Regions from separate parts of the Devosia sp. XGJD_8 genome, predicted to be linked through region 1. Evidence: predicted binding sites of a transcription regulator. Region 1 holds the regulator's gene; each other region holds the start of a gene.

The links. Region 1 encodes LexA, which represses DNA repair genes until DNA is damaged. Its sites were predicted from a motif close to TGTTCNNNNTGTGTTCNG; they were not measured.
Region 2: ACLI1C_RS05590 (PA0069 family radical SAM protein) is a predicted target of LexA. The motif match lies at 3,254-3,271, and genes of this name have one in related genera.
Region 3: dinB (DNA polymerase IV) is a predicted target of LexA. The motif match lies at 3,054-3,071, and genes of this name have one in related genera.

What each region holds. Positions count from the first base shown of each region.
Region 1 covers NZ_JBKJHF010000001.1:2,323,207-2,329,792, forward strand. Annotated here, with positions in the region: gene trpC (indole-3-glycerol phosphate synthase TrpC) at 1-19, shown strand, start outside; gene moaC (cyclic pyranopterin monophosphate synthase MoaC) at 19-495, shown strand; gene glp (gephyrin-like molybdotransferase Glp) at 492-1,694, shown strand; gene lexA (transcriptional repressor LexA) at 1,803-2,516, shown strand; gene ACLI1C_RS10960 (cold-shock protein) at 2,914-3,126, shown strand; gene ACLI1C_RS10965 (IlvD/Edd family dehydratase) at 3,277-5,085, opposite strand; gene ACLI1C_RS10970 (2-dehydro-3-deoxygalactonokinase) at 5,382-6,302, shown strand; gene ACLI1C_RS10975 (2-dehydro-3-deoxy-6-phosphogalactonate aldolase) at 6,318-6,586, shown strand, end outside.
Region 2 covers NZ_JBKJHF010000001.1:1,194,212-1,200,797, reverse strand. Annotated here, with positions in the region: gene ACLI1C_RS05610 (hypothetical protein) at 1-106, shown strand, start outside; gene ACLI1C_RS05605 (helix-turn-helix transcriptional regulator) at 107-331, shown strand; gene ACLI1C_RS05600 (NAD(P)-dependent alcohol dehydrogenase) at 417-1,406, shown strand; gene ACLI1C_RS05595 (MDR family MFS transporter) at 1,445-2,923, opposite strand; gene ACLI1C_RS05590 (PA0069 family radical SAM protein) at 3,344-4,492, shown strand; gene ACLI1C_RS05585 (HAD family hydrolase) at 4,505-5,182, opposite strand; gene ACLI1C_RS05580 (hypothetical protein) at 5,251-5,835, opposite strand; gene ACLI1C_RS05575 (DUF4180 domain-containing protein) at 5,937-6,290, shown strand; gene ACLI1C_RS05570 (ribonuclease HII) at 6,335-6,586, shown strand, end outside.
Region 3 covers NZ_JBKJHF010000001.1:1,634,506-1,641,091, reverse strand. Annotated here, with positions in the region: gene ACLI1C_RS07675 (host attachment protein) at 1-147, opposite strand, end outside; gene rnk (nucleoside diphosphate kinase regulator) at 284-679, opposite strand; gene murB (UDP-N-acetylmuramate dehydrogenase) at 939-1,931, opposite strand; gene ACLI1C_RS07660 (SDR family NAD(P)-dependent oxidoreductase) at 2,119-2,892, shown strand; gene dinB (DNA polymerase IV) at 3,094-4,338, shown strand; gene phnE (phosphonate ABC transporter, permease protein PhnE) at 4,514-5,863, opposite strand; gene phnE (phosphonate ABC transporter, permease protein PhnE) at 5,873-6,586, opposite strand, start outside.

The sequences.
Region 1 (6,586 bases):
CCCACAGGCCGTGCGGTGATGGCGCAGGGCCTCACTCACCTCAACGAGCGGGGCGAAGCCCATATCGTCGATATCGGCGACAAGGCGATCACCCGGCGCCGCGCCTTGGCGCAGGCCAGGATTGTCGCCGAGACCGGCACGATTGTCGCCATCATGGATGGTGGCCTCAAGAAGGGCGATGCCCTGGCAGTTGCTCGCATTGCCGGTATCATGGCCGCCAAGAAGACGTCCGACCTCATCCCGCTTTGCCACCCCATTCCACTGACCAAGGTCAGCGTCGACATCGAAGCTGATGGCCCCGATGCCATCCTTATCCGTGCCACGGCCGAAACCACCGGGCAGACCGGTGTCGAGATGGAAGCCCTGGTCGCCGCCTCGACCGCGGCACTGACGCTCTACGACATGGCCAAGGCCATCGACCGGGCCATGACCATCACCGATATCTGCCTGGTCGAAAAATCCGGCGGAAAGTCCGGAGACTTTTCCCGGTCATGAGCCTGCTCCCCGTGGATGACGCGATTGCCGCGATCCTCCGGCGCGTGCCGGCGCCCATCGCCGAGACCGTGCCGCTGTCCGAGGCTGCCGGGCGCGTGCTGCTTGAACCCGTATTTGCCACCCACGATCAGCCTCCATTCAATTCCAGCGCCATGGACGGCTACGCCATCCGCGCTGCCGATGTCGTCGCTGGCCACGGGCTGACCGTGGTCGGCACGTCACAGGCGGGCGCCGGCTACCTCGGCACGCTTGGGCCGGGCGAGGCTGTCCGCATCTTCACTGGTGCACCGGTACCCGAAGGCGCCGACACGGTCATCATGCAGGAAGAGGCCAAGCGCGACGGAGACTCGGTTTCCTTCACTGTTCCGGCACGACAGGGCCACAGCGTGCGGCCTTTGGGTAACGACTTCGCTACCGGTCAACAGCTCGTCGACGCCGGCATTCGCCTGGCACCAATGCAGCTGGCGGTTGCCGCCGCTGCCAACGCGGCCACGCTCAAGGTCGCCAAACGGCCCCGCATCGCCCTGCTCGCCACGGGCGACGAACTCGTGCTGCCCGGCACGCCACTTGGCCCCGACCAGATTGTGGCATCAAACAGTTTTGGGCTGCGGCCCATGCTGACGCCCTACGCCGAAACGGTCACCGATCACGGCATTGCCCGCGACGATGCGGCTCAGCTTCGCAACGCACTCCAAGACATTTTCGCCACTGGGCCGGATATAGTCATCACCACAGGTGGCGCAAGCGTCGGCGACCACGACATCGTGCAGGACATCCTCCTGGAATTGGGTGTCACGCTGGATTTCTGGAAGATCAACATGCGGCCCGGCAAGCCCCTCATGTTCGGAACACGCGGCAGCACCCTGATCTTCGGCCTCCCCGGCAATCCGGTTTCCGCCATGGTCACCGCCATGGTGTTCATTCGCCCCGCATTGCGCGCGTGGCTTGGCTATCCAGAACCATCCCCCTGGCACCTGCCGCTGGCCGGCCCAACGCCCCCCAATACCGCCCGCCGCCACTTCATGCGCGCGCAATTGCTGCACACGCTCACTGGACCTGAGCTGCTGCCGATCTCCCAGACGGACAGCGGCCACACCTCTTCGCTGGCGCGGGCCGATATGCTCATCGTCCAACCAGAGTTCGATCCCGGCCAATTGCCCGGCACCATTGTCGAAGCCATCCCGCTGGATGCTTTCTGACTGTCGCGATCGCAACGACGACTGATCTTTTGCAAAGCATATTGCGGAACATAACTGGAACACCTATAGTCGTTCTGCCTATGTTCTGATTCACTCCCCGAGGGGCCCATGCTGACGCGCAAACAACACGAGCTGCTTATGTTCATCCATGAGCGGATGAAGGAAAGCGGCATTCCGCCATCCTTCGACGAGATGAAGGATGCGCTCGACCTGGCGTCCAAATCGGGCATCCACCGGCTGATCACCGCCCTTGAGGAGCGCGGTTTCATCCGTCGCCTGCCCAACCGGGCCCGGGCCCTCGAAGTGGTCAAGCTCCCGGATTCGATGAACCCGTCACTCGGCGGCCGCAAGGCCCGCTTTGAGCCATCGGTCATCGAAGGCAGTCTGGGCAAGGTCAGCTCCCCGCCCTCGCGCATGTCGGCGGCCGAAGACTATGCCCGACCGATTTCCATCCCGGTCATGGGCCGTATTGCGGCCGGCACGCCCATTGAGGCCATCCAGACCCACTCGCACACCATCATGGTTCCGCCGGAAATGCTGGGCGCCGGTGAGCACTTCGCGCTTGAAGTCCGCGGTGACTCGATGATCGATGCTGGCATTTTCGACGGGGATACTGTGCTCATCAAGAAGCAGGATCAGGCCTCGACGGGCGAAATCATCGTCGCCTTGGTGGACGATGAGGAAGCAACGCTCAAGCGCCTGCGCCGCAAGGGCAATACCGTGGCGCTGGAGGCGGCCAACCCCGCTTACGAAACCCGCATCTTCCCGCCTGACCGCGTCAAGGTGCAGGGCCGCCTTGTCGGTCTTCTCCGCAAGTATTAGGGCGCTATAGCCCTCAGCAGCGTGACGCGAGGCGTGGGCCAGCACAGGCGCGTCACCCTGCCACCCCCTCATTTTGGCAGATCGTACCGGGGCATCGAACCGCCTCTGGCGGCCGATGAGGCCGGCCGTGGTACTTACGCGCGAAGCCACTCCCTTGGTTTTCTTGGGATTTTTCTAGCGACTTAAGCGGAATTTAACGGCCGACAGTGCCGGGACCTTGCAGATGGCGCTGTTCCGTGCCACATAGGTAGCATACGTTTTCAGCCTAAGTCGGCTGCCTAATGCCGGTTCGCCGGACCGTGGCTTCCTTCTCTACCATGCGAACGTTATGTCCCTTTGGCATGTTGCCATTGGATAACCGCTCGTTCGCTGATGCTACGAGCAAAAGGAAACTATCATGTCCGTAATCACCGGCACCGTAAAGTTCTTCAACACCACTAAGGGCTTCGGCTTCATTTCGCCTGAAAATGGCGGCAAGGACGCCTTCGTCCATATTTCTGCTGTTCAGCGTTCGGGCCTGCAGGGCCTCTACGAGAACGACAAGGTCACCTATGAGCTCGAGACCGGCCGTGACGGCAAGGAATCGGCGACCAACCTGACCCTGCTCTAGTCTGCGCTAGATCATAGCGAGCGCGCTTCGGCGCCGCTCGGCGAGGCCACCGCGATTTGTCGCGGTGGCCTTTTCTTTGTCTGGTCGCCAGCAGCAAACAAAATGGGGGACCGCATGCATGCGGTCCCCCTTGTCTTACAAAATCCGCGATCAGTGGTTGTCGCGCGGGATGCCGTTGTTCTGCGCGATGCGCTGGTACTTTTCGGCTGGCTTGAGAATGGCACCATCGCCGAGCTGGCCAACCAGACCGCGCTGGATTTCCTGCCAGGGCGTCTGGTGCTTGGGGAACTTGTAGCCGCCGGAAGCCTCGAGATCGGCTCGGCGCTTGGCGATCTCGGCGTCCGAGATCAGGATATTGGCCTGCCCCTGGTTGAGATCGATCCGCACCCGGTCGCCTGTCTGCAGGATGGCGAGATTGCCACCCGCCGCCGCCTCTGGCGAAGCATTGAGGATCGAGGGCGAGCCCGAAGTACCCGACTGGCGGCCATCGCCGATACAGGCCAGCGCATGCACGCCCTTCTTGATCAGATAGCTGGGCGGCCGCATGTTGACCACTTCCGCCGCGCCTGGATAACCGATCGGCCCGGCGCCGCGCATAAACAGCAGCGTATTCTCGTCGATATCGAGCGCGGGATCGTCGATGCGGTGGTGGTAATCCTCCGGTCCATCGAACACCACCGCCTTGCCCTCGAACATGCCCGGATGCTCGGGGTTGTTGAGGTAGCGATCGCGGAACTCCGACGAGATCACGCTGGTCTTCATGATGGCATTGTCAAAGAGGTTGCCACGCAGCACGAGGAAGCCCGCCTCGGTCTTGAGCGGATTGTCGAAGCGGCGGATGACCTTGTCGTCCTGGATCGTCGTGTTGCGGCAATTCTCGCCAATGGTCTTGCCATTGACGGTCGGCGCGTTCTCGCGGATCAGGCCCTGGGTCATCAACTCGTTGACCACCGCCGGCACGCCACCAGCGTGATAATAGTCCTCGCCCAGATATTCGCCCGCCGGCTGTAGGTTCACCAGCAGCGGCACCTTGTGGCCATAGGTCTGGAAATCCTGCAGTTCGAGTTCCACGCCGATATGCTTGGCAATGGCCTGGATGTGGATCGGCGCATTGGTCGATCCGCCGATGGCCGAATTGACCACGATGGTGTTGATGAAATTGTCCTTGGTCAGGATATCGGACGGCTTGAGGTCCTCATGCACCATGTCCACGATGCGCTTGCCCGTGCGATAGGCCATTTCCTGGCGGTCACGGTAGGGTGCGGGAATGGCAGCCGAACCCGGCAGCTGCATGCCCAGCGACTCCGCCAGCGAGTTCATCGTCGTGGCCGTACCCATGGTGTTGCAATAGCCGGTTGAGGGCGCGGACGATGCCACCAGTTCAATGAACTGGGCATAGTCGATCTCGCCGGCCGCCATCATCTGGCGGGCCTTCCAGACGATGGTGCCCGACCCGGTGCGCTCGCCCTTGTGCCAGCCATTGAGCATGGGACCGACCGATAGCGCGATAGCCGGAATATTGACGGTCGCCGCCCCCATGAGCATTGCCGGGGTGGTTTTGTCGCAACCGATGGTCAGCACCACGCCATCCAGCGGATAGCCGTAGAGCACTTCCACGAGTCCGAGATAGGCCAGGTTACGATCCAGACCCGCCGTCGGGCGCTTGCCAGTTTCCTGGATCGGATGCACCGGAAACTCGATGGCAATGCCGCCGGCTTCGCGAATGCCTTCGCGAACGCGCTCGGCGAGCACGATGTGATGGCGGTTGCAGGGGCTGAGATCGGACCCGGTCTGCGCAATGCCGATGATCGGCTTGTCAGACTGCAGCTCTTCGCGCGACACGCCAAAATTCATGTAGCGCTCGAGATAGAGTGCCGTCATGTCCGGGTTGTCCGGATTGTCGAACCAGGCGCGCGAGCGCAACTTCTTGGGCGCCGAGCCGCCGTTTCCTGCCGTCATCTCATCTTCCTCTTGGATCCGCTCGCGTGTGGACGCGTCAGCGTTTGGAGTGGTTCTAGCATGGCTTTTGCCAGAGTGAACGCGATTCCGCACAAAAAATCATACAAATGAGATTGACGACAAAACGCCGTTGAAATTTTTTCCCATCGCTCTGAAAATCTTACCAAACGAGGGGACCGGCTGCACCGCTTGGAGGTGATGTTCTGCGCCGTGGGAAGCCGAGAATCGGACTGGCTGAAACAACTCTCAGCCATTAGGGTCGCGCCGCGACGGGGCTGCCGCGGTGAGGTAAATTCGTGACTGAGATCATTGACTGGGTTGCTGTGGACTGGGGGACCTCCAACCTCCGCGCCTGGGGGATCGCCGCCGACGGCTCGGTAGCGTTCGAGAAGACCTCGCCCAAAGGGATGGGCAAGCTCACCCGCGAGGAGTTCCCCGCCGCCCTGTCCGAGCTGCTCGAAGGTATCCCCCCTGCCCGCAACAGCCAGCTTGACGTGCTCATCTGCGGCATGGCCGGCGCCCGCCAGGGCTGGATGGAGGCGCCGTACCTCGAAGCCCCCGCCGATCTGCGCGGCCTGAGCGAAGGAGCCGTGCGGCCCGCCATGCCCAACAGCTATCTCGCGCCTGCAATTCTGCCTGGCGTCTGCCAGAAGGCCGGCGCTGACAATGTCATGCGCGGCGAAGAAACCCAGCTGCTCGGCCTCGCGGCATTGTCGCCGGGCTTTGCCGGCATGGTCTGCATGCCCGGCACCCACTCCAAGTGGGCCCGGCTTTCCGGCACACGTATCGAGCGCTTCTCGACCGCCATGACGGGCGAGCTGTTCGAGGTGCTGCGTACCCATTCCGTGCTGCGCCATTCCTTGGCGGGCGATCTCGACGGTCCGGGTCGCGCCGAAGGTTTCGACCTTGGCGCCGCCGCTGGCCTCGAGCACCCCGAACAACTGCTCGGCACGCTGTTCCAGGTCCGCGCCAGTTCACTGCTCTCGGGCCGTCAGCCCGATTGGTGCGCCGGCTATCTCTCTGGTCTGCTGATCGGCACCGAAATTGGCAGCAACCGTCATCTGATCGGCTCACAGGCCGTGCCACTGATCGGCTCGCCGGCCCTCTGCACGCTCTATACGAGGGTGCTGGACATGGCCGGCGCCCGGGGCGAACCCTGGGACGCCACCGAAATCGTACTGGCCGGCCTCAAGGCCGCGCGCAGCTTCGCCGCATAACTGGAGTTCATATCGATGAACCATCGCCACCTCATCGCCATCCTCCGCGGCATCACGCCGTCCGAGACCGTTCATGTCTGCCAGGCTCTGATTGCCGCCGGTATCACCATGATCGAAGTGCCGCTCAATTCGCCAGACGCGCTGACCAGCATTGCGCTCGCCTCCAACGCACTGGGCGATGACGCAGCGATCGGCGCCGGCACGGTGCTCACCAAGAAGCAGGTCTGGGCTGTGGCCGATGCCGGCGGTACCTTTATCGTCTCACCCGACACCAACAAGGCGGT
Region 2 (6,586 bases), 1.1 Mb from region 1:
CGGCAGCGTGGCGCTGATCTTTGCCAATGGCATGTTGATGGCCTTCGTGCTGACCGAAGTGGTGCGTGAAAGCGTACATATCGCTTCGTTCCGGATGACCGCCTGAATGGCCCCTCCCCCGATCAGCAACACGATCCGCCGGCTGCGCTTTGATCATGGCGAAATGACCCAGCAGGAGCTGGCCGACCGGATCGGCATGACCCGCCAGACCATCGCGGCGATCGAGCAGAACAAATATTCGCCCTCGCTCGAAGCGGCGTTCCGCATCGCCGAAGTGTTCGGCGTCGAGATCGGCGACGTCTTCCAGTGGAAGAAAGCCGTCAGCGGCTGAACGTGCCCACAGATTTGACCGCAATCACGGCCCCCTCCTTGCGGGCCGCGGGCCGACGCGCGCCCGAAAACCGGAGCCTAAACACATGAAGACCGCCCTGCAGACGGAATATGGCGCGCCGAGCGTCGTCGTCATCGCCGACACAGCCAAGCCGGTGCCCAAAGACAATGAGGTGCTGGTGAGGGTTATGGCCACCACCGTCACCTCCGGGGATTCCCGCATGCGGGCCTTCCGCATCCCGGCCGCCTTCTGGCTGCCCGCCCGGCTGTTCATGGGCATAACCAGGCCGCGCAAGGCGGTGCTGGGCGCCGAATTTGCCGGCATCCTGGAGGCCGTTGGCCAGTCGGTCAGCCGCTTTGCCGTGGGCGACCGGGTATTTGGCCTGCATGTCTATGGCTGCCACGCCGAATACAAGGCGGTGCCCGAGGATGCCGCCATTGCGACGATGCCGCCGGGCCTGGACTTTGACGCGGCCGCAGCCATCCCATTCGGGGCGCTGACGGCCCAGTTCTTCCTGCGCCGGGCCAATATTGCGGCGGGGCAGCGTGTGCTGGTCAATGGCGCATCGGGGGCGGTCGGCGCATTCGGAGTGCAGCTGGCCAAGCACTATGGCGCGCATGTCACCGGCGTGTGCAGCAGTGGCAATGCCGCGCTGGTGCGCAGTCTCGGCGCGGATGCTGTCATCGACTATCAGAGCATGGACTTCTCGCGCTCGGAACAGAAGTTCGACGTCATCCTGGACACGGTCGGCAATGTCACGCTGGGCCGGTTCCGCCGGGCCACGACAGCGAACGGCATTCTTCTGGCCGTGGACGGCGGCGGCACGGCGTTTATCCGGGCGGCGTGGACGCGGTTGTTCGGCAGCCGCAAGGTGATCGCCGCCGTCTCTGCGGACCGGCAGGCGGAGCTGGAGACCATACGCGACCTGGTGGCGGCGGGGATTGTCCGGCCCACAATCGACAGCCGCCATGCGTTCGATGACATCGCCGAGGCGCATGCCCGGGTCGACAGCGGCCGCAAGCGCGGGGCAGTGGTCGTGGAGGTGGCGGCGGAACTGGCCATCGCCGCCGCCTGACACACAAAAACGGCGCCCCATGGGGCGCCGTTCTCGATTCAGTGGCCGTGGCTCATGCCGGGGGCCGCTTCGGGCTTGCGCACGAAGAAGGCGGCCACCACGGCGAAGAGCGAGATCACCGCGCCGATCAGGAAGGCGAGCTGGATGCCACCGGCCAGCGCGCTGACCGGCTCCACGCCTTCGGCCGTCAGGCCCGCCGTGCGGATGGTCATCAGGGCGACGAAGAGGGCAATGCCGGCGGCGCCGGCCACCTGCTGGATGGAGCCGAGGATGGCGCTGCCATGGGAATACATTTCCATGCGCACCGAACCCAGAGCCGCGGTGAACAGCGGCGTGAAGACCAGGGCCAGACCAATGCTGATGATGATGTGGCCGGTCAGGATGGCCCAGACCGAGGTGTTCTGATCCACCCGCGTCAGCGCCCACAGCACGACCGACACCAGAATGGTGCCGGGCACGAGGAGCTTGGTCGGGCCGATGCGGTCATAGAGCCGGCCAACCGAGGGGGCCAGCAGGCCCATCAGCAGGCCACCGGGCAGCAGCAGCAGGCCGGTCTGCAGCGTGTCCAGACCCAGGACGTTCTGGGTATAGATGGGCAGAAGGATGACCGTGCCGAACAGGGCCATCATGGCGATGGCCATGGTCAGCACCGAGACGGTGTAGTTGCGCGACAGGAAGGTGCGCAGGTCGAGCAGCGCCTTGTCCTGCCGTGAGAGCTGAATCTGTCGCCAGATGAAGACCGCCATGGCCACGAGGCCAACCACCAGGGGCAGCCAGATCGGGAAGGCCGCGCCGACATGCTCGCCTTCGCCCAGGCTCGACAGGCCATAGACGAGGCCGCCAAAGCCCACAGCCGACAGGATGACCGAGGCGATATCCAGCGGGGCATAGCGGGGCGTCGTGACGTTCTGCATCTTGCGGGCGCCGACAACCAGGGCCGCGATGGCGATGGGCAGCATGAGGATGAACATCCAGCGCCAGTCCAGATTGGCCAGGATGAAGCCGCCGATGGTGGGGCCGATGGCCGGGGCCACGGAGATGACGATGGAGATATTGCCCATGGTCTTGCCGCGCGATTCCGGCGGCACCAGGGTCATCACCGTGGTCATCAGCAGCGGCATCATGATGGCAGTGCCGACGGCCTGGATGACGCGGCCGAAGATCAGCAGTTCAATGCCCGGCGCGGCGGCGCAGATCAGCGTGCCGGCCGTGAAGATCGACATGGCCAGCATGAAGACGGGGCGCGTATTCATGCGCTGCAGCAGAAAGCCGGTGATCGGAATGACGATGGCCATGGTGAGCAGGAAGGCGGTGGTCAGCCACTGCGCAATATTGGGCTGCACCCCCAGGCTGTCCATCAGATTGGGGATGGCCACGCTCATCATCGTTTCATTGAGAAAGACGACGAAGGTCGATGCCAGCAGCAGGGCGATGACCAGCTTGTTGCGGGCAGCATCGGTCTGGTTCACCGGTGCCTCGGCCGGCATGGCGTCAAAAGTCGTTGCTTCGGTACTCATCAGATCCCTCGATGCTGAAAATTTGCTTGGTCACCAGGACGACGGGCGACGCCGGTGGATTTCGACGTCACCGTGAAGTGTTTTTGCGACAACCGGTGTCAGCAGGCATATAGTTAGGCGACGGCTTTAGTAACGCCGCCGCAGGCATGGGTCAATACTAAATTATGCGCTTAAGCGTTGATCGCGAGCGGCCCGCGAAAGGGTGCCGTTTCTAGGCCTGCCGCATTTCTGCGTCCAGTCACAGGAATGCAAATCTGGGCTGCGAAATCGTCTTTCGGCCCCTTCTCCCGCAGGGAAGTTGCACCCATATATGGTCCAGGCGAGTGGTGCAGTTCTTGTTTTGTTCTCGTGGAACTGTTACATCCTGGGACGCGTTCTGCGGTCACGATTCGACTGTTGGCGTCCGGCAGGAGATCTCTCATGGCGCTCTATCAGGCCCCCTCGTTCGAAGCCCTGGAAAAACTCAGCCGCAGCCGCGACGCCGATCTGGCGCGGCGCGAACTGCTCGATCCCGACCGCATCCGCGGGCGCGGGGCGCAATCCAATCGCAGCGGTCGCTTCGAAAAGCAGACCCGCGAGGGGTTTGACGACGGCTGGGACAATGTCGAGCCGCTATCGATCTTCGAGACCGTCGAACATGTCGAGCGCGCCAAGACCATCATCACGACCAATGACAGCCCGGATATCGGCTTCGAGCGCTCGATCAACGCCTATCGCGGCTGCGAACACGGCTGTTCCTACTGCTTTGCCCGGCCGACGCATGCCTTTCTCGGCCATTCGGCGGGGATCGAGTTCGAGCGCGACATCTATGTGAAGGTCAATGCGGTCGAGGCGCTGCGGGCGGAACTGGCAGCCAAGAGCTATCGGGTCAAGCCCATTGCCATGGGCACCAATACCGACCCCTACCAGCCGGCCGAGCGCAAGCACAAGCTGACGCGCGGCATTCTCGAAGTGATGCTGGAAACGCGCCATCCGGTGATGATCACCACCAAGTCATCGCTGATCATCCGCGACCTGGACCTCCTGACCGAGCTGGCCAAGCTGGGCCTCGTCAAGGTGGCACTGTCGATGACCTCGATGGACCATAAGCTGAGCCGCAAGATGGAGCCGCGCGCCTCCTCCCCTGCCCGGCGGCTGGAAGCCATAAGGCTCCTCAGCGAAGCGGGGGTGCCGGTGGCGGTGTTTGCCTCGCCGATGATTCCGGCGATCAACGACATGGAGCTGGAGCGCATTCTCGACGCCGCCAAGGCGCAGGGGGCGGTCAGCGCCTCGATGATCCTGCTGCGGCTGCCTGGGGAAGTGCGCGACGTGTTCCGCGAATGGCTGCTACGGCATTTCCCAGACCGCGTGCGGCATGTGCTGGCGCTGGTGCGCGATACGCGCGGCGGCAAGGATTATGACTCGCGCTGGGGCACGCGCATGACGGGCGAAGGTCCCTATGCCACGCTGCTGCGCCAGCGCTTCGACAAGGCGCGCGAACGCTATGGCCTCGACGCCAAGCTGCCCGGCCTGCGCAATGACCTCTTCATTGCGCCCCGGCTGGAAGAGCGGCAGATGAGCCTGTTCTAGCGTCAGAAGCGATCAGGCCTGTGCCACTCTGCTGGAGATGAAGGTCCGTACCGCAGGATCGTCGTAGCTGTCGGCGGACAGGACCGCGCCGGCGGCGATCATGTCTTCGTGGAGCAGGCTGGTGCGGATGCCGATGGTGGCCAGCCCGGCTGCCGTGGCCGAGGCAATGCCGGTGCGCGAATCCTCGAAGGCGACCGAGGCCTCGGCGATGGCGCCGAGCAGGCGCAGGCCTTCGAGATAGGGCAAGGGATGGGGCTTGCCATGGGCCAGTTCCTCGCCGATCACCAGGGCGCGGAAGCGGTGGCGAATGCCCAGCCCGTCGAGGATCAGGTCGGCATTGGCGCGCGGCGCATTGGTCACCGCCGCCATGGGCAGGCCGGCGGCATCGGCCATGTCCATCAGCGCGAAGAGGCCTGGAACCGCATGGATGGCCGAGCGCGCGAGATCGCGAAAAGTCTCCTCCTTGCCGCGCAGCACCTCCATGCCGTCCGCTGGCGACAGATGCGGCACGAAGCGGCGGGCGATGGCCTCATTGGCGAGGCCCTGCAATTCCAGGGCGAAGCGCGGCTTGTCGAAGTGGTGGCCATAGGGCGCGAAGGTGCGGTTGAAGGCCTCGAGATGCAGCGGATCGGTATCGGCCAGCGTGCCGTCGATATCGAACAGCAGCGCGGCGCCTGGCTTGAGGATCATGAAGAGTTCCGGGGACGAGAGGGAGCAGCGCGGAACCGATAGCAAAAGCCACGCCGCGTCAATCGCTGCTAATACTGGGCGAGCTTGCGCGCATGGCTGGCCATGAAATCGAGCGAGGCCAGCACGCCGCGCAGCGACAGCCGCACCTCTTTGGTGTCCCCGCCGTTGAGGGGCACTGTCACCACAACCGCATTGCGCTCGCCCATCTGCTCGATCAGCGCCGCCTTGCGGGCGGGGTCGGCGACATAGAACTGATTGACCGTGTTGTAGCGGGTTTCGAGATCGGTGGCGAAGCTGAGGCGCTCGGGCGGTTCTTTGCCGAAGGCCAGCAGCAGCGGGCGGCTGGTATCGGTCTCGACATCGTCGGCGGCAACGGTAAAGGCCAGATCGAGATCGCCGGTGAGGCGATTGCGCAGGATGGTGAGTTTGTAGGCGGGCAGGCCGGCGCTGTTGAGCTCCTGGCTGCCAGTGCTGGCAAAGCAGGAAAAGCCGTAGTAATCGGTCGCGTCCTCGTCGATGGCGTCGGGACAGGCGGCCAGCCAGTCGCGATTATACTCGCGCCACTCGCCGAAGGGATGGTGAAAAGGCGCGGCGGCGGCCGGCATGGCCGACAGAGCTGCTATCGCCAGGATGGCGCCGTATCGGAAGGTCATCTCGTCTGGGCTCTCGCTGGTTGCCCCCCAGCGCCCGCACTATAGCAGAGCCCAAGCCCGGCAACAGGGCCTAGCCCTGTGAATATGAAGGAGAATTCGGCATGATGCGCATTGAGCATAATGGCCTCGTCCTGCTGGAGCTGCCGCTCGACGGCCCCCTGCTCGCCACCGAGCAGGACGCAGTCGACATGATCGGGGAGACCTATGGCACCGGCGCCGACATGATCGTCGTGCCGCTTGCCCGGCTGGCCCCCGGATTTCTCGACCTCAGGAGCGGCATTGCCGGCATATTCTTCCAGAAGATGCAGAACTATCGCCTGCGCCTCGCCATCATCGGGGACATTGCCGCCCAGACAGAGGCCAGCAAGGCGCTGCGCGACTTCGTGTTCGAAACCAACCGGCACGGCAACCACCGCTTCGCGCCCGACCGGGAAGCACTGCTGGCGCGGCTGTGACGGCCGCCGGTTGACTTGACCGGCCCGAGGACGATGCTGGCGGCATGCTGTTTGATTCGACGCCACAGACCGAGCCCGACTATCGCCACGAGCTGGAACTCCAGGCCCGTGGCGCCCGTGTCGTTGCGGGGGTCGACGAGGCCGGGCGCGGGCCGCTGGCCGGGCCGGTGGTGGTATCGGCCGTGGTGCTGGACGCAAGGGCCATTCCGCAGGGGCTCAACGATTCCAAGAAGCTGACCGAGGAGCAGCGCGAACTGCTGTTCGAGCAGATCATGGATACGGCGCTGGCCGTCTCG
Region 3 (6,586 bases), 690 kb from region 1:
GCGGCCGCCGGAGCCGGCATTGCCCGCTTCGACCTTGGGCTCGTCCATATCGACCAGGTCCAGCTGCGTCTCAGTGCCCTTGTTGCGGTAGAGCGCCAGGCTCTGGCCATCGGCCACTGCCACTATGGTGCCGTTCGGAAGGATCATCTGGTGCAACTCCTGCTCCTGGCGCTGCAACAGGATGATCCCGTTGCCAAGCGCGCCGGTTCTGTTCCCCTCACATGGTGCGCCGGGGCGCGGTTCTCAAGCGCGCGCCCCTGCTTCGCGGTGTCGCACCGCCCGGTCAGGCCGGTTCGGCCGGCTGGCTGACGGCCAGGACGGTCAGCACATGCTTGCGCTCGTCGCGCGACACCCAGGTGATCGACTGGCCGGTGCGCAGGCCGATCAGCACGGCGCCGACGGGGGTCAGCACCGAGATCTTGCCGGCCGAAATATCGGCATCGGCCGGATAGACCAGGGTCACGTCGACGATCTCGTCGCGGTCGGTGCGGTACTGGACCCTCGACCCCATGCGCACGGCATCGGCGGGCAGCTTGCCCTCCGGCACGACGCGGGCACGCTCCATCTCGGCCAGCAGACTTTCGGCAGCGTCGTTGGAGCTGCCAGCAGCAAGGGCCAGGAGTTGGCGGTGCTCTGGCGCGGCAACGACAATCTGGGGTCTCAGGGTAGGCGTACGCATGGAAAAACTCCCTCGGGCGTAAACTGGACGGCCATGACGCGGATGGACGGGAGAACCCCGAAGCCTGGCGGCTGGCCGACCGAATGTGAATGAAATAGGACCCCTAAACCTGCCGGGCGCAGTGGCGCACAGGTTTAGGGCGGCTAGCTTTCGAGCGGAATGTACCGGCGCATCAATGGCGCGAGGGTGTTCAGCGAAATGTCCATGCCAGCAAGGTAAGCGCGGGCGGGGCAAAGTCAAGCCGCCCTGCCCCATGGGTTCAGAGCAGCTCGGGCTCCTGGACCAGGTGGACGCCGAAGCGGGCCTCCACGGCCGAGACGATCTCGCCGGCCAGGTCGCTGATCTGCTGCTGGGTGGCGCCGCCATGATTGACGACGACGAGGGCATGCTGGTCGGAGACGCCAGCGGCGCCGTGGCGGTGGCCCTTGAAGCCGCAGCGCTCGATCAGCCAGGCAGCGGAGAGCTTGACCCGGCCATCGGCCCCGGGATAGCGCGGCGCCTCCGGATGCTCGGCGGCGAGCCGGTCGGCTACGGAAGCGTCGACAATGGGATTGTGGAAGAAGGAGCCGGCATTGCCGAGCTGGCGCCAATCGGGAAGCTTGCGGTTACGCACGGCGACCACGGTCTGCATGATGGTCTTCGCGTCCGCGTCGGCCGCGAGCGTGTTGAGGCCGGGATAGCCGAGATTGGGGCGCCAGGCCTTGGGTAGCGCCAAGGTTACCGAAACCACGATGAAACGGCCCGGCGTGCGCTTGAACACGCTCTGGCGGTAGGAGAAATCGCAGTCGTCGCGGGTGAAGGTCTTGAGCGTGTTGTCGTCGGTGTCGAGGGCGACAAGGGCGTGGAAGCGCTCGACCAGTTCGCAGCCATAGGCGCCGATATTCTGGATCGGGGCGGCGCCCAACGTGCCGGGAATGCCGGCGAGGTTTTCGAGACCCGGAAGATTATGCTCTATCGTCCACTCGACGAGCTGATGCCAATTCTCGCCGGCGCCAACGCGCACCAGCATGTGCTCGCCGTGCTGGCCGAGGAGCTCTCGACCTGCAATGGCCATGAGGCCGATGACACCATCGAAGCGTGGACGCAGCACGACATTGCTGCCGCCGCCCAGGACCCGAAACGGGAGGCCAAGCGCCGCAGCCTCGGAGAGGAGTGGCGCCAGCTCGTTAGCCTGGCTGATGGTGGCGCCGAAGCGGGCACGCGCTGGCAGGCCAAGGGTATTGTGGCCCTGCAGGTCAAAGTCCGGCGTCATCGGCAGGCTGATCTCCAGGCGCCGAGTCGGGGGAGCGGCGCGTCACGACTGCAGATATAGCGAAGATGCGCCGAAATCGAGACTCCTTCACCACATCGGAGGGGCGCGCGGTTTGGGCGTCCGCCTTGTATTAGCGCTAACTGGCTCTTATCACTGGCCCTCCCCCGCCCAAACTTCGAGTCCTGCCATGACCCAGTTGACCATTCCCGATCTCGCCGGCAAGGCCGTGCTCATCACCGGCGCCTCGACGGGCATCGGCGCAGCCCTCGCCAAGGCCTTCGGCGCCCAGGGTGCGTCGGTCGGCGTGCACTACAATTCCAGCAAGGAGGCGGCCGAAGCGGTGGCCAAGGCCATCACCGACGACGGCGGCAAGGCCGTGCTCATTCGCGCCGATGCCAGCAAATCGGCCGAGATTGCCCGCGCGGTCGAGGAAACGGCAGCCGCTTTCGGCCGGCTCGACGGGCTGATCAACAATGCCGGCGGCATGGTGGGCCGCATGGCCTATGCCGACATGGATGACGACTATTACGACAAGGTGATGGACCTCAACGGCCGCTCGGTGATCGCCGCCAGCCGCGCCGCGATCCCCCATCTCAAACGCCAGGGTGGCTTCATCATCAACACGTCGTCCATCGCTGCCCGCAACGGAGCGAGCAATGGTGCGGGGCTCTATGGCTCGTCAAAGGCGCTGGTATCCAACATCACGCGCGGCATGGCGAAGGAACTGGTTGGCTTCGGCATTCGCGTCAATGCGGTGGCGCCCGGCGTGATCGATACGCCCTTCCATGAACGCTACTCTACCGAGGCGCAGATGAAGGCCAATGTGGCGACGATTCCGATGGGGCGCGCCGCCACGGCGGAGGAATGCGTGGGCGCCTACCTGTTCCTCGCAGCGCCTAGCCTGTCGGGCTACATCATCGGGCAGGTGATCGAGGTCAATGGCGGGCAGCTGATGCCGTAGGCCTTTACCTCTCCCTTTGGGGGAGAGGTCGACCCTCTTGGGTCGGGTGAGGGGGCCTTCCCCAACGCCGCACCCAGTAAAGGCCCCCTCACCCGGCGCTGCGCGCCAACCTCTCCCCCAAGGGAGAGGTAAGAAAGCTGTGCTTGACTCGTCGCGTCGTTTGTTCCCTTTATGTTCTAGTCAGAGCTACAGGGGTTTCAGGTGGATGGCGCGACGATCCTGCATGCTGACCTGGATGCGTTTTATGCGTCGGTAGAGCAATTGCTCGACCCCTCGCTGCGCGGCAAGCCGATTGCGGTGGGCGGGGGCGTGGTGCTGGCCGCGTCGTATGAAGCCAAGGCATTTGGCGTCTATGGCGGCATGGCGGGGCGCAAGGCGCGCGAGCTTTGCCCGCAGCTGATCTTCGTTGGCGGGCATTTTCGGGACTATCAGCGGCTCGGCGATGCCGCCATTGCCATTCTGGGCGACTATACGCCGCTGGTGGAGCGCATTTCGATCGACGAGGCCTTTGCCGACGTGGCGGGCACAGCCCATCTGTTTGGGCCGCCCGCGGTGGTGGCCGAGACGATCCGGCGGCGGGTGCGAGACGAGCTGGGACTGCCGATCTCGGTGGGAGTGGCGCGCACCAAGCACCTGGCGAAGATTGGCTCGCAGGTCGCCAAGCCGGACGGCATGATGGTGATCGAGCCGGCGGATGAACTGGAATTCCTGCATGACCTGCCGGTGGAGCTGATGTGGGGCGTGGGGCCCGTCACCAAGGCGAAACTGGCTGAATCGGGCATCGTGACCATCGGCCAGTTGGCGGCGACGCCGGGACGCTCGCTGGAGCGCCTGGTGGGGCACGCGGCGGGCGAGAAGCTGTTTGCTCTGGCCTGGAACCGCGATCCGCGCGCCATCGTCACCGACCATCGGTCCCGCTCGGCGGGGGCGCAATCGGCGCTCGGCCGCAAGCCGTTTCGCGAGAGCGTGTTCCGCCCTACCCTGCGCCTCCTGGCTGACCGCATCGGCTCGCGGCTGCGCGACAAGGCGTGGGCCGGCCGCACGGTGACGACGCGGGTGCGCTTTGCCGATATGCGGGCCGTCACCCGCGCCATGACGCTGGGCGCGCCGGTTTCGGCGACAACCACGATTGCCGAGATCGCCGAGGAACTGGTGGCTGGCGTGCACAGGGAATTTCCCCAGGAGCGCGATATCTCGCTGCTGGCGATTTCGGTCTCGCATCTGGTGCCGGACAGTTTGATGCAGCTGGAATTCTCGCTGGGCGGAGCGCAGGACGCCCGCCGCCCCGGTACGCGCATCGGCGTGGCGCGACGACAGGCGGACGGGGCCATGGACAAGGTGCGCGACCGCTTCGGCTGGGACGCGATCGGCTATGGCTCGGTGGTGCTGGAAGCGCCGCGCACGGTGCCGGACGCGTTTCGGGAGCTGGCAGAGAAGCGGCTTTGAGGAGTTTGGCGTCAGGCTGGCGGTGAGTATCGGGGCAATTTCACTTGGCCTCTGGCGGCAAGCATGCCCTCTGGGGTGTGCGATACCCCGATTTTTGGGCCAAACGCCCCCACCCTTGATCCCTCCCCACAAGGGGGAGGGTGTCGACTGTGAACTCAGTGGTCCCCAAGGCCCCTTAGTGCCCTGTCGGGCCGATGAGGCGGGAGCGGAGGGCGGCGCTGAGGTTGTCGAAGATGAAGACGACGATCAGGATCAGCAGCACTATATAGGCGACGTTTTCCCAATCCTGATTGGTGCGCATGGCTTCGAGCAGCTTGAGGCCGATGCCGCCGGCGCCAACCGCGCCGATAATGGTGGCGCCGCGGATATTGGCTTCCCAGAAGTAGAGCGTCTGGCTGATGACGACCGGGGCAATCTGCGGCACGACGCCAAAGCGGTTGACGTCGGCTGCCGAGGCGCCCACCGAGCGCACGCCTTCGCGCTGCTTGTCATCGATATTCTCAATGGCCTCGGAATAGAGCTTGCCGAAGGTGCCGGTGTCGGTGACGAAGATTGCGGCAATACCGGCCAGCGGGCCCGGGCCGAAGCCACGGGTGAAGACCAGCGCCCAGATCAGCATGTCGACCGAGCGGGTGAAGTCGAAGAAGCGCTTCGTGAGCCAGTTGGCCGGCCGGGAACTGGTGACGTTGCGGGCCGCGATGAAGGCCAGCGGGAAAGCCAGCGTGGCGGCGAAGAGCGTGCCGACAAAGGCCATGACGATGGTCTGCAGCAGCTTGTTGAGCACGTCGCCGTGCTGCCATTCCGAATTGGTCAGGAATTCGTTCCAGGCCAGGGACAGGTTGGACTGATCGGGACTGATCTGCGGGCCGGCAGCGACGCTGGTCCAGAGTTCAGGCAGGCCCATGCCCCAGAAGGGAGAGGTGGTGTCGAACCAGAAATTCTCCCAACCCAAGAAGCGCCGGCGCACCAAGACCTGGGTGGCGCGGATTTCGGCGCTGCCGGCAAAGCCGTAGTCGACGGTGACCCGGCCGTTCTTCTCGCTCATCGCCGCGGGGGCATCGGCAGGCAGGATGGCCGCTTCATCGGCGAAGGCGATGTCATAGGGCACGCCGCCGAGGACGGCGACCACCCCGGTGGTGGCAATCTCGATGCGGTTGGATTGATCGCCGAAGGTCACTTCCTCACGGCCGTCGGGCAGTGCGGTCATCCAGTCGGGATCCGGATTCTCGCCCAGCGGGGAGAAACGCTGATGCTCGATCTGCAGCGTGCCGTCAGGCTGGCAACGGTAGCGCGGCTGGGCTTCCCAGCTGATCCAATCGGCCATGTAGACGCTGGCGCGCTCCCACTTGCCCTCGGCCAGCTTGGGGCCGACCTCGAAGAAGCTCCAGCAATAGACCAGGTAGGCCAGCGCGCCGGCCAGCAGCATCAACCCGCCCCAGCGCTTGAAGAGGCCGGGGGCGAACAGATCGGGATGCATCTTGCGCAGGCGGGTACGGTCGGCGGCGGTCAGGGCGATGGCGGACATGACGAGCTCCTAGGCGCCGAACTGGAAGGCGGCGTTGCCGACGAGGCGCCGGCGCAGCCAGCCGGACAGCTGGTCGATAGCGACAATGGTCAGGAACAGCAGGATGACGATGGCGTAGGTCTTGGCCGCGTGGTCGCGGCCGATGGACTGGCGGAACACTTCGCCAATGCCGCCGCCACCGACGGCGCCGATAATGGTGGAGGCGCGCACATTGATCTCGGTGCGCAGCAGGAAATAGGAGACGAAGTTGGGCATGACCTGGGGCACGATGGCGAAGCGTACGCGCTCGAACCAGTTGGCGCCCACGGCGCGCAACCCGTCATCGGGCTTCATGTCGGCGTTTTCGACCACTTCGAAAAACATCTTGCCCAGCGCGCCAACGGTATGGACCGAGACGGCGAAGATGGCAGCGATCGGGCCGAGCGAGAGCACGGCGGCCAGCATGCCGGCCAGGACGATTTCGGGGAAGGCACGCATCAGCTCGAGCAGGCGGCGCATGATCCAGCGCAGCGGTGCGGCGACGCCGAGATTGGAGGCGGCGACAAAGCAGAAGAGGAAGGCGAACAGCCCGCCGATCAGCGTCGAGGCGAAGGCGATGTTCAGCGTCACCAGCATTTCGTAGAAATATTCGGGGATGTAGAAGCCCGTGCCGAACAGATAGTGGCGGCCCACTTCATAGTCGTATTTGAACGAGCCATCAGCATAGGGCGAGGGCAAGTCGAA